Regions from separate parts of the Niveibacterium microcysteis genome, predicted to be linked through region 1. Evidence: predicted binding sites of a transcription regulator. Region 1 holds the regulator's gene; each other region holds the start of a gene.
What was found. Region 1 encodes FNR, which switches genes on or off when oxygen is low (the NO sensors DNR and NnrR bind a similar motif). Its sites were predicted from a motif close to TTGANCTAGNTCAA; they were not measured.
Positions count from the first base shown of each region.

Region 2: a site for FNR is predicted at 1,694-1,707, ahead of JY500_RS02610 (nitrite reductase). Genes of this name have one in related genera too.
Region 3: a site for FNR is predicted at 2,085-2,098, ahead of JY500_RS16395 (acetate uptake transporter). Genes of this name have one in related genera too.

Region 1 covers NZ_CP071060.1:1,989,307-1,992,582, forward strand. Annotated here, with positions in the region: gene JY500_RS09035 (PHA/PHB synthase family protein) at 1-551, shown strand, start outside; gene JY500_RS09040 (SirB2 family protein) at 560-940, shown strand; gene fnr (fumarate/nitrate reduction transcriptional regulator Fnr) at 941-1,681, opposite strand; gene hemN (oxygen-independent coproporphyrinogen III oxidase) at 1,777-3,171, shown strand; gene JY500_RS09055 (sulfite exporter TauE/SafE family protein) at 3,233-3,276, shown strand, end outside.
Region 2 covers NZ_CP071060.1:563,975-567,250, forward strand. Annotated here, with positions in the region: gene JY500_RS02595 (hypothetical protein) at 54-236, shown strand; gene JY500_RS02600 (hypothetical protein) at 243-1,325, opposite strand; gene JY500_RS02605 (metal-sulfur cluster assembly factor) at 1,322-1,630, opposite strand; gene JY500_RS02610 (nitrite reductase) at 1,786-3,276, shown strand, end outside.
Region 3 covers NZ_CP071060.1:3,608,405-3,611,680, forward strand. Annotated here, with positions in the region: gene JY500_RS16385 (MBL fold metallo-hydrolase) at 1-704, opposite strand, end outside; gene JY500_RS16390 (RNA methyltransferase) at 785-1,276, opposite strand; gene JY500_RS16395 (acetate uptake transporter) at 1,395-2,009, opposite strand; gene ahpF (alkyl hydroperoxide reductase subunit F) at 2,854-3,276, opposite strand, start outside.

The DNA of each region.
Region 1 (3,276 bases):
TGGTTCAGGGCTACCTGATGGGCGAAAAGCCGCCGTCGTTTGACGTGCTCTACTGGAACATGGATACCACGCGCATGCCCTATGCCATGCATGCGTGGTACTTGCGAGAGCTCTACCTCAAAAATCGCCTGATTGAGGCCGATGCGCTGACCGTCGCCGGCGAGTCGCTCGATCTTGGGCGGATCACCCAACCGCTGTATGCCGTTGCGGCCGAAGACGATCATATTGCCCCGTGGCGGCAGGCATTTAGGGTCGCCAATTTCGTGCGTGGAGACAAGCGCTTCGTACTCTCGTCCAGCGGTCATATCCTCGGGATCGTCAATCCACCCGTACAGCCGCCGAAACGCGAGTACTGGATCGGTACGGCGCACCGGACCGACAGCGCGCATGGTTGGCGTGAGCGCGCCGACCACCACGCCGGAAGTTGGTGGGACGATTGGTTCAGGTGGCTGGACGAGCGTTGCGGTGAGCGTGTCGCGCCGCCACCCGTGAGCAACGATGCCTTTCCTCCGCTTGCCGCTGCTCCCGGTGACTACGTCATGGAACGCTAACGAGGCCGATGGATTACCTGCTGCTCAAATGTCTTCATGTCGGCTTCGTGGTGCTATCTGCCACTGGATTCATCGCCAGAGGTATCGGCGTCCTGATTGATGCGCCTTGGGTGCGCCAGCGTTGGGCGAGGGTGGTTCCGCATATCGTCGATACCGGATTGCTCGCCTCGGCCGTCGCCTTGGCCTGGACCCTTCGCGTAGCGCCGTTTCGTGACGACTGGTTGACCGCGAAGGTGCTTGGCTTGCTTGGCTACATCGTTCTGGGGTCTTACGCGCTCAAGCGCGGGCGCACACGCCAAGCAAAAGCGGCCACATTTGTGGCCGCTTTGTTGGTGCTGGCTTACATCGTGTCGGTCGCGCTGACAAGACGACCGACGCCATGGTGGTAACTACACGTTCGCGCGGCCAATCAGTCGGCGCAGTCCATCCGCATCCAGAATCTGGATGTGCTTCTGGTGGACGCTGATCAAGCCGTCATCCTGGAATTTGGAGAACGCCCGGCTCACTGTCTCCAGTTTCAGACCGAGGTAAGAGCCTATCTCCTCGCGCGTCATGCGAAGGTGGAACTCCGAAGCGGAGTACCCACGAAGGCGCATGCGTTGCGATAGGTTGATCAGGAATGCAGCCAGACGTTCTTCAGCGCGCATCGACCCGAGCAGCATCATGATGCCTTGCTCGCGGACGATCTCGCGGCTCATGAACTTGTGGAACTGGCGCTGCAGGGGTTCGATGCGGCGCGAGAGTTCTTCGAGCCGTTCGAACGGAATCATGCAGACGTCTGAATCCTCAAGTGCAACCGCATTGCAGACATGCCGATCCGTCGAGATGCCGTCGAGTCCGAGGATCTCTCCGGCCATCTGGAAACCGGTGACCTGATCCCGGCCGTCTTCGGTCAGGATGTCGGTCTTGAAGAAACCGGTGCGAATCGCATAGATTGCTTCGAAAGGCTCCCCAGCACGGTATAAATGCTGCTGCCGCTTGACCTTCTTGCGTGCAGTGATGAGGCCGTCGATCCTTTCAAGATCGACGTCGTCAAGACCAACGGGAAGGCAAAGCTCCTTGAGGTTGCATTGGGTGCACGCGGTGCGAAGATTGACGGCCGTCAGCGGAATCGTGGCGGGTTTTTCCAAGGCGGGTGCTCCAAGTGGGCTAGTTGATGGCAATCAAACGGCTCCGACCGAGTTCATGACACCTTCCGGCATCCACAGAGAGAAAAAAACAAACAATGAATCAGAATGAGCAGACGCCGGTCTTCGACCGCGATCTCATCCAGCGTTTCGACGTTTCCGGCCCGCGCTACACGTCGTATCCGACCGCGGACAGGTTTCACGAGGGCTTTGGGCGCAGCGACTACGCAAGACATCTAGGTCTGCGCGCGCAGGGCGGCCTCAAAAAACCCCTCTCATTATATTTCCACATTCCATTCTGCGATACGGTTTGCTTCTACTGCGCGTGCAACAAGATTGTCACGAAGGACCGTAGCAGGGCGGAGCGCTACCTGCGCTATCTTGACAAAGAAATGGGTTTGGTCGCCGGACAGCTCGCCGGCTCGCACGATGTTTCACAAATGCACTGGGGCGGCGGCACACCGACCTTCCTGTCGGACAGCGAGATCCGCGAATTGTTTCGTTCGATCCGCCGGCATTTCAACCTGACGCCCGGTGGCGAGTACTCGATCGAGGTAGACCCGCGCCGCGTTTCCGCTGAAACCGTTGCGCTGCTTGGGGCCGAGGGCTTCAACCGGATGAGCGTCGGTGTTCAGGATTTTGACCCGATCGTCCAGAAAGCCGTCAACCGCATCCAGTCTGTTGAGGAAACCGCGGCGGTCATCGCGGCCGCGCGCGCGAATGGTTTCCGTTCGGTCAGTATCGATCTGATCTACGGATTGCCGTTCCAGAGCGTCGAGCGCGTCAGCCAGACGCTGGATCGCGTGCTGGAGATCGCCCCGGACCGTCTTGCACTCTACAACTATGCCCACCTGCCGACGCGCTTCATGCCGCAACGGCGGATCAATGCGGGCGACTTGCCGAGTGCGGACCAGAAACTCGAGATCCTGGGCATGGCGATTTCGAAGCTGACTGACGCGGGCTACGTGTTCATCGGCATGGACCACTTCGCGCGGCCGGACGACGAGATGGCCGTGGCTCAGCGCAACGGGCGTTTGTATCGCAACTTCCAGGGCTATTCAACGCACTCGGACTGCGATCTGTTGGGCTTCGGCGTTTCCTCCATTGGCAAGGTAGGCCCGGCCTACGCACAGAGTGCGAAGACGCTTGAGGCCTACTACGAGATGCTCGATCGTGACGAGCTCCCTGTCGTCCGTGGCTACGAGATGATGTTCGACGATCAGCTTCGTTACGCGGTTATTCAGAGTCTGATGTGCCACTTCTCGCTGGATTACGCGGCGTTTGAGCAGGCCTGGGGCATCACGTTCTCCGAGTATTTTGCCGACGAGATCGAAGCGCTGCGGGCCCATGAGCGTGATGGCCTGTGCATCGTTGGCAAGAAGGGGGTCGAGGTAACGACGCCGGGTCGCATGCTGGCGCGCGTATTGGCCATGGCGTTTGACGCGCATTTGCGCGGTGATCGCGAAGTCGTCCGCTACTCCAAGGTGATTTGAGCCTCGGCCGGCCGCTACACTTGCGGATTGCCCTGAATGGGCTGCACCGGGATGTTGTGTGATGCCTGAAGCGGGATACCTTGCCGCGACGCTGATCGGTCTGCT
Region 2 (3,276 bases), 1.4 Mb from region 1:
CCACGATTCCATCAAAATCGTGGCTTTCGCGCCGCGACGGCTCAGGAGGCGATATGACGCCACATGCGGTTGATTGCCCAGTGCGTGCGCCAGCTCCGGACGACCAACTCGACGAGATATGGTGCGCCACGCAGTGGGGCGATCCGTCGCTGTGCCCGCCCGGTTGTGAGCTGGCTGAGCGGCTGTGCGAGCGCGATATCGGGGAGTTTGATCTGCCCCCCGAGGCCTGGATCTGATACAGCCTAGCGCTTGGCCGGCGCGCTCAGGCGAATGCGTGTGCCGCCGCCTTGCACCAGCAGCAGCGCATAGAGCACCAGCGCGGCGACATGTATTACGCCGCCAGTTTGGCGCAGGCTAGTCAGCCCGACCGCATCGCCGCTTAGGCGCAGCGCAACCGATAGATGAAGCACGGCCAGCGCGAGATACAGCGCCGGGCGTACGCGTGGGCGCCAGCCGGTAATCGCCGGAAGAATGATCGGCGCATGGCCGAACAGCATCGACATCACAAAACCGACGAACACCGCATGCAGCACCGCATCGTAGGCGGCGTCGCCGGCGCCGAGCGGCGCGTTGGCAGCGCCGAGCACGATGGCGGCAATTGCCAGCCAGGCATAGCCGCTGATCAGGCATACCGCGGTGAAGCGCGGCTGACCCGGCCGCCGTAGGGTGATGCGGATCACGTCGAAGCGCGCCAGCCACGCGACCCACGCCAGCAAGGCGAGCGCGAGCCCGCGTTGCGCGCCGAGCGGGTGGCTCACGGCGAACCACACTGGCACCGCAAGGGCGAAAGCGAGCAGCGGCGGCAGCGCGGTTGCCCATGCGGGGCGCGGCATCACGCGGGAGAGTTCGAGCCGCTCGGCCGCGATCGTCAGCACGAGGAAGGCGATCCAGCTCAGCGCTGCGGCAGTGCCATGTCCGCCCAGCACGAACACTGCGGCCAGCGGCAGGAAGCTCGCCGCCAGCGTCAGCACATCCGCATACGGTTCGCGTATCGCACGGGCTTGCAGGAAGGCCACCACGACGAGGCCGACGCCAGCGCCGACCCAGATGTAGAGCGCCAGCTCCCACAGCCCTGCAAGGGCGACGACAGTGGCTGTGGCGTTGGCGAGCGGCACCGCGAAGGCGGCTTCGCGCCCGTAGGCGATGGCGCGTTCAAGTGCGATCACGGTGCCGAAGAAACCGCAGCCGAACAGCGCTGCGTGCATCAGTGGCCACTGCGCGAGTGGCACCGGCAGCGGCAAGCCCAGGCGCACCAGCCCTGCCCACACTGCGGCGAGCAGGGCGGCCAGCGCGCTGGCTACTGGCAGCAGGCGAACCGCGTTCATGACATCGCCGCGCGGGCGGCGGGGCTCATGCGCTCCGGCGTCCACGGCGGCTCGAAGGTCAGCGTCACGGCCGGCGTAAAGCCGGGGAAACGGGCTGTCAGCGCATCTTCGACATCGGCGATCAGCACATCGCCGAGCGGGCAGGTCGGCGAGGTCAGCGTGAGCGTGACGTGCAGCGTTGCGCCGTCGGCATGGGCTTCGTAGATCAGGCCGAGCGGCACGATGCCGACGCCCAGTTCGGGGTCGGCGACCTCGCTAAGTGCATCCAGGATTGCGTCGAAATCAGGTGGGTTCTGTGTCGTCATGCATGGTCTCCGTTGCGCCCATGATAGCTGCCCGCGCCCAAGCGCAAAGGCGCTCCGGCGATCTTGACTCGCATCAATGACCCCACTGGGAGTGGGGAAGACAGTGGCGCCGTCTCAGACGGTCTGGGCACCGGTCTTACATTGGGGGAGAGCACATGAACAAGAAGGCGTTATCGATCGCCACGCTGGCCGCACTGGCCACATTGGGGGGCGGCCAGCTATGGGCGGCGGACAACAAGATGGGGGTTACCGACGCCGAGGTGAAATACCAGGCGGGCGGCTCGCCACTGGCCGACGTGGAGATGTACCAGGACATCAACCCGAAGGCGCCGCCGATGAGCAAGGCGGAGTTCGACAAGGCGCGCCAGATCTACTTCGAGCGCTGCGCCGGCTGCCATGGCGTGCTGCGCAAGGGCGCCACCGGCAAGCCGCTGACACCGGACATCACGATCGGCAAGGGCACGGACTACCTCAAGGTGTTCATTGCCTACGGGTCGCCGGCCGGCATGCCGAACTGGCAGACCTCGGGCGAGTTGAGCGAGCAGGATGTCGACCTGATGGCGCGCTACGTGCAGCAAACGCCTCCGCAGCCGCCGGAATACGGCATGAAGGACATGAAGGCGACCTGGAAGGTCATCGTTCCGCCGGCGAAGCGCCCGACGAAGAAGATGAACAACTACAACATCGCCAACATCTTCTCGACCACCTTGCGCGACGCCGGCGAGATCGCGCTGATCGACGGGGACAGCAAGAAGATCATCAACATCATCAAGACCGGCTATGCGGTGCACATCTCGCGCGTGTCGGCGTCTGGCCGCTATCTGTTCGTAATCGGCCGCGACGCGAAGATCAACCTGATCGACCTGTGGATGGAGAAGCCGGACAACGTTGCCGAGATCCGCGTCGGTCTTGAGGCGCGCTCGGTCGATACCTCGAAGTTCAAGGGCTACGAGGACAAGTACGCGATCGCTGGCACCTACTGGCCGCCACAGTTCGTGATCATGGACGGCAACACGCTGGAGCCGAAGAAGATCGTCGCCACCCGCGGGATGACGGTCGATACCCAGGACTACCATCCGGAACCGCGCGTGGCGTCGATCGTCGCGTCGCACTTCAGGCCGGAGTTCGTCGTCAACGTGAAGGAGACCGGCAAGACGCTGATGGTCGACTACTCGAACATCGACGCGCTGAAGATCACCGAGATCGGCTCGGCCCGCTTCCTGCACGACGGCGGCTGGGACAGCACGCACCGCTACTTCATGGTCGCCGCGAACCAGTCGAACAAGATCGGCGTGATCGACGCGAAGGAAGACAAGCTCGCCGGTATCGCGGACGTCGGCAAGATTCCGCACCCGGGTCGTGGCGCCAACTTCGTGCATCCGAAATTCGGCCCGGTCTGGGCGACCGGCCATCTTGGCGACGACACGATTGCGCTGGTCGGTACCGATCCGGTCAAGCACAAGGAATATGCGTGGAAGATGGTCGCGCAGTTGAAGGGGCAGGGCGGTGGCTCGCTATTCCTCAAGACGCATCCGAAATCGACGCACCTGTATGTCGACACGCCACTCAATCCGGAACCGGCAATCTCGCAATCGGTTGCGGTGTTCGACATCAAGAACCTCGACAAGGGCTTCAAGGTGCTGCCG
Region 3 (3,276 bases), 1.6 Mb from region 1:
CGACCCGATCGCAGGTTGGCCGGCACGGCTACAGCAAGCTGTTTCGGATGCGGCAGGTTGAGGTTTTCCATGAAACCGACAAAGTCGCGCTCGTCCGCCTGCCCGCCAATGCGCGGATTGTGGCGCCGCTCCTCGGCCACCGAGGACATGGTTCGGCCGTTGTAATCATGCGCAGGGTAGATCAGGCATTCGTCGGGCAGGCTGAAGATCTGCTCGGTGATCGAGCGGAACAGGGTGTGCGCACTGCCCTGCTGGAAGTCGCAACGCCCGGCGCCACGAATCAGCAGACTGTCGCCGGTGAACGCCATGCCTTGGTCGTCGCTGACGAAACACAGGCAACCGTCGGTGTGCCCCGGTGTGGCGCGAACATCGAGGTGGCGCTGCCCGAAGGCCACGCGGTCGCCGTGGTCGAGCAGCAGGTCCGCCCCCTGCATCGCATCGCCGTAACGCTTCGACACCCCGATGCGGCAACCGGTCGCCGCCTGCATCAGCCACGCGCCCGTAACATGGTCGGCATGGCAGTGCGTATCGAGTACCGCAACGAGCTTGAGGCCGAGTTCCTCGACCAAGGCGAGGTCGCGCAGATGCTGCTCGAAGACGGTGTCGATCAAGACCGCTTCACGCGTCTGCGGATCCGCCAACAGATAGGTGTAGGTCGACGACGCGGCGTCGAAGAGTTGCCGGAAGATCAGTCTGCCGAACATAGCGAACCCCCACTGGCGCAGTCATCTCACGCTAGCTCACGCCACGCCGGCCGACAACCAGCACGCAAGCAGTGCCGTGCTCAATCCGCCAGGGAGCGCTTCAGCATGCGGTCGTAGAGCACCACGTTCACCGTCGCGGCGAGGTTCATGCAACCGTTGGTCGGCACATAGACGATGTCGCGGCACCATGAGGTGACGTTGTCCTTCAGGCTGCCGTCCTCCGGCCCGAAGATGTAGAAGGCCCGCTCCGGGTGCTTGTACTGCGTCAGCGGCTGCGCGTTGGCGTGAATCTCGATCGCGACCGGCACACAACCGAGCGGAATGATGCCCTGCAGATCCTCCACGCCGATCAGCGGGATCTGCAGATGGACCTGCTTGGTGTCGGTACGGAACTCGCGCGCATGCTCGTAGCGCTTGCCGGTGTAGAAGACCGAGTGCACGCCGTAGCAACCGGCCGCGCGCATCACCTCACCCACGTTGGACGGGTTCTTCGGATTCGACAGACCGATGCAGGCATAGCCTTCGTAATCGCGGACGGCCTGCTTGCGGGTGAGGGTTTCGATTTTGGACATGGATGGCTACGTAGCGGCGGGCCGCCATTTTAGCGCCGACCGTGCGCTGGTCCGCCGACGACACCTCAAGCCGGGCGCCGCGGCCGTGCAGCGTCCGGCACCTGCATCGTGCCTGCTGTCAGGCGGCCTTGCAGTGCAGCGGCACAACCTTGTGCTGGGCTCGGTCGCCCAACGGCAGCACCGTGCGGCCATACACTTCGTTGAGCACTTGCGCAGCGGCCGCATAGATCGCCGATGCCCCGCACAAGATGCCTTCCCAACCCGCCACCAGCTTCAGGGTTTCGTTGCCGGTAGCGTCCGCCACCGCGAGCAGCGCAAACAGCACCGTGAGCGAGGCGAACACCAGTTGCGTCACACGGTTGAGGCGCAGCGTGCCGATGAACAGCACCAGGGTAAGCACGCCCCACATGGCCAGATAGGCCGCCATGCCGCCCGACGAGGTCGCCGTCGCAAGCCCGGTCTTCGGCAGCACGACCAGCGCCACCAGCGACAGCCAGAAGAAGCCGTAGGATGTGAAGGCCACGGTGCCGAAGGTGTTGCCCTTCTTCCACTCCATCAGCCCGGCGCACACCTGGCAGATACCACCGTAGAAGATGCCCATCGCGAGGATCATCGATCCGAGCTCAAACACGCCCGCGTTGTGGAGGTTGAGCAAGACCGTCGTCATGCCGAATCCCAACAGCCCGAGCGGGGCGGGATTGGCGGTGTGGTCGTGCGCTGCATGGTCCTTCATCAAACTGCTCCTTGGTTTTATTGGGTGCCGCTTCGCGGCGGACCGCAAGGGTGCTGCAATGCAGCATCGCGTGCTTTCATGCAGATCAAGGGAGAGGGGATCGAGGTGCGTTGCACAACCCACCACACATTTCGCGGACGGCATTCGTCGATCGACCGAGATGAATCGGAGCTGCGTTCCCGCTGAAGCCGGGTCCCGCCCCGGCGGGCGTGTTACTTCTTTTGCTTCGTCAAAAGAAGTAACCAAGAAAAGACGACCCGGCGTTCACGGCCCTGCGGGCTCCCCTCGCTGCGGTATCGCCCGTCGGCCGGCCTCGCGAACTCGGCGCTGCGCGCCTCAAACAGCGAGTCTGGACTACCCCGCCGGCCGACACCTCCGTTCGGCGCTCTCGACGGGACCCAAAGTCAAAAACGTCGAGCCTCTACCGCGCGTCACGTATTCGTAGTCCCGCTGCGGTTGCTCGTCGACGCATTTCCACCCCCCTCTGAAACGCCGAGCAGCGCAGAAGCTTCGGGTTCCGACGCGAAGCGGCGGTGGCGAGGACTGTCTGAGGCACGCAGGGCCTAGTTGCGCAGACACCCGATGCTTCGAGCAGCGCAGTGCACCCTGCCGCGGGCGGGGCGTTGAAGCGGTGGCCGCTTCTTTGGTTCCTTTCTTGTCGGCACAAGAAAGGAACCCGCCCGCCGGGGCGGGTCTCGGCTTGAACGGACACACCGTTGCGATGAAAGATGTCCAGTCGCGAGCCGGAATCAACAGAGCCTTGGGCGTCGAAGTGGCGCAGAAATACAAACAGCCCGCCGCGGCTCACACCGGGCGGGCTGTTCCATTCAACCTCCGCCGCCAATCACGCCGGCGCCGAAGTCCTGATCAGGTGGTCGAAAGCCCCCAGACTTGCCTTGGCCCCCTCACCCATCGCGATGATGATCTGCTTGTACGGCACCGTCGTCGCATCGCCGGCTGCGAACACGCCTGGCACCGAGGTCTCGCCGCGGGCGTCGACTTCGATCTCGCCGCGCGGCGAGAGCTTGACGACGTCCTTGAGGAAGTCGGTGTTCGGCAGCAGGCCGATCTGCACGAAGATGCCTTCGAGTTCGATGTGGTGCGCTGCGCCGCTGACGCGGTCCTTGTACGAGAGGCCGTCGACCTTGCTGCCGTCGCCGGTCACTTCGGTGGTCTGCGCCGAGGTGATGACCTTCACGTTCGGCAGGCTGTGCAGCTTCTTCTGCAGCACCGCGTCGGCACGCAGGGTGTCGGCGAATTCGAGCAG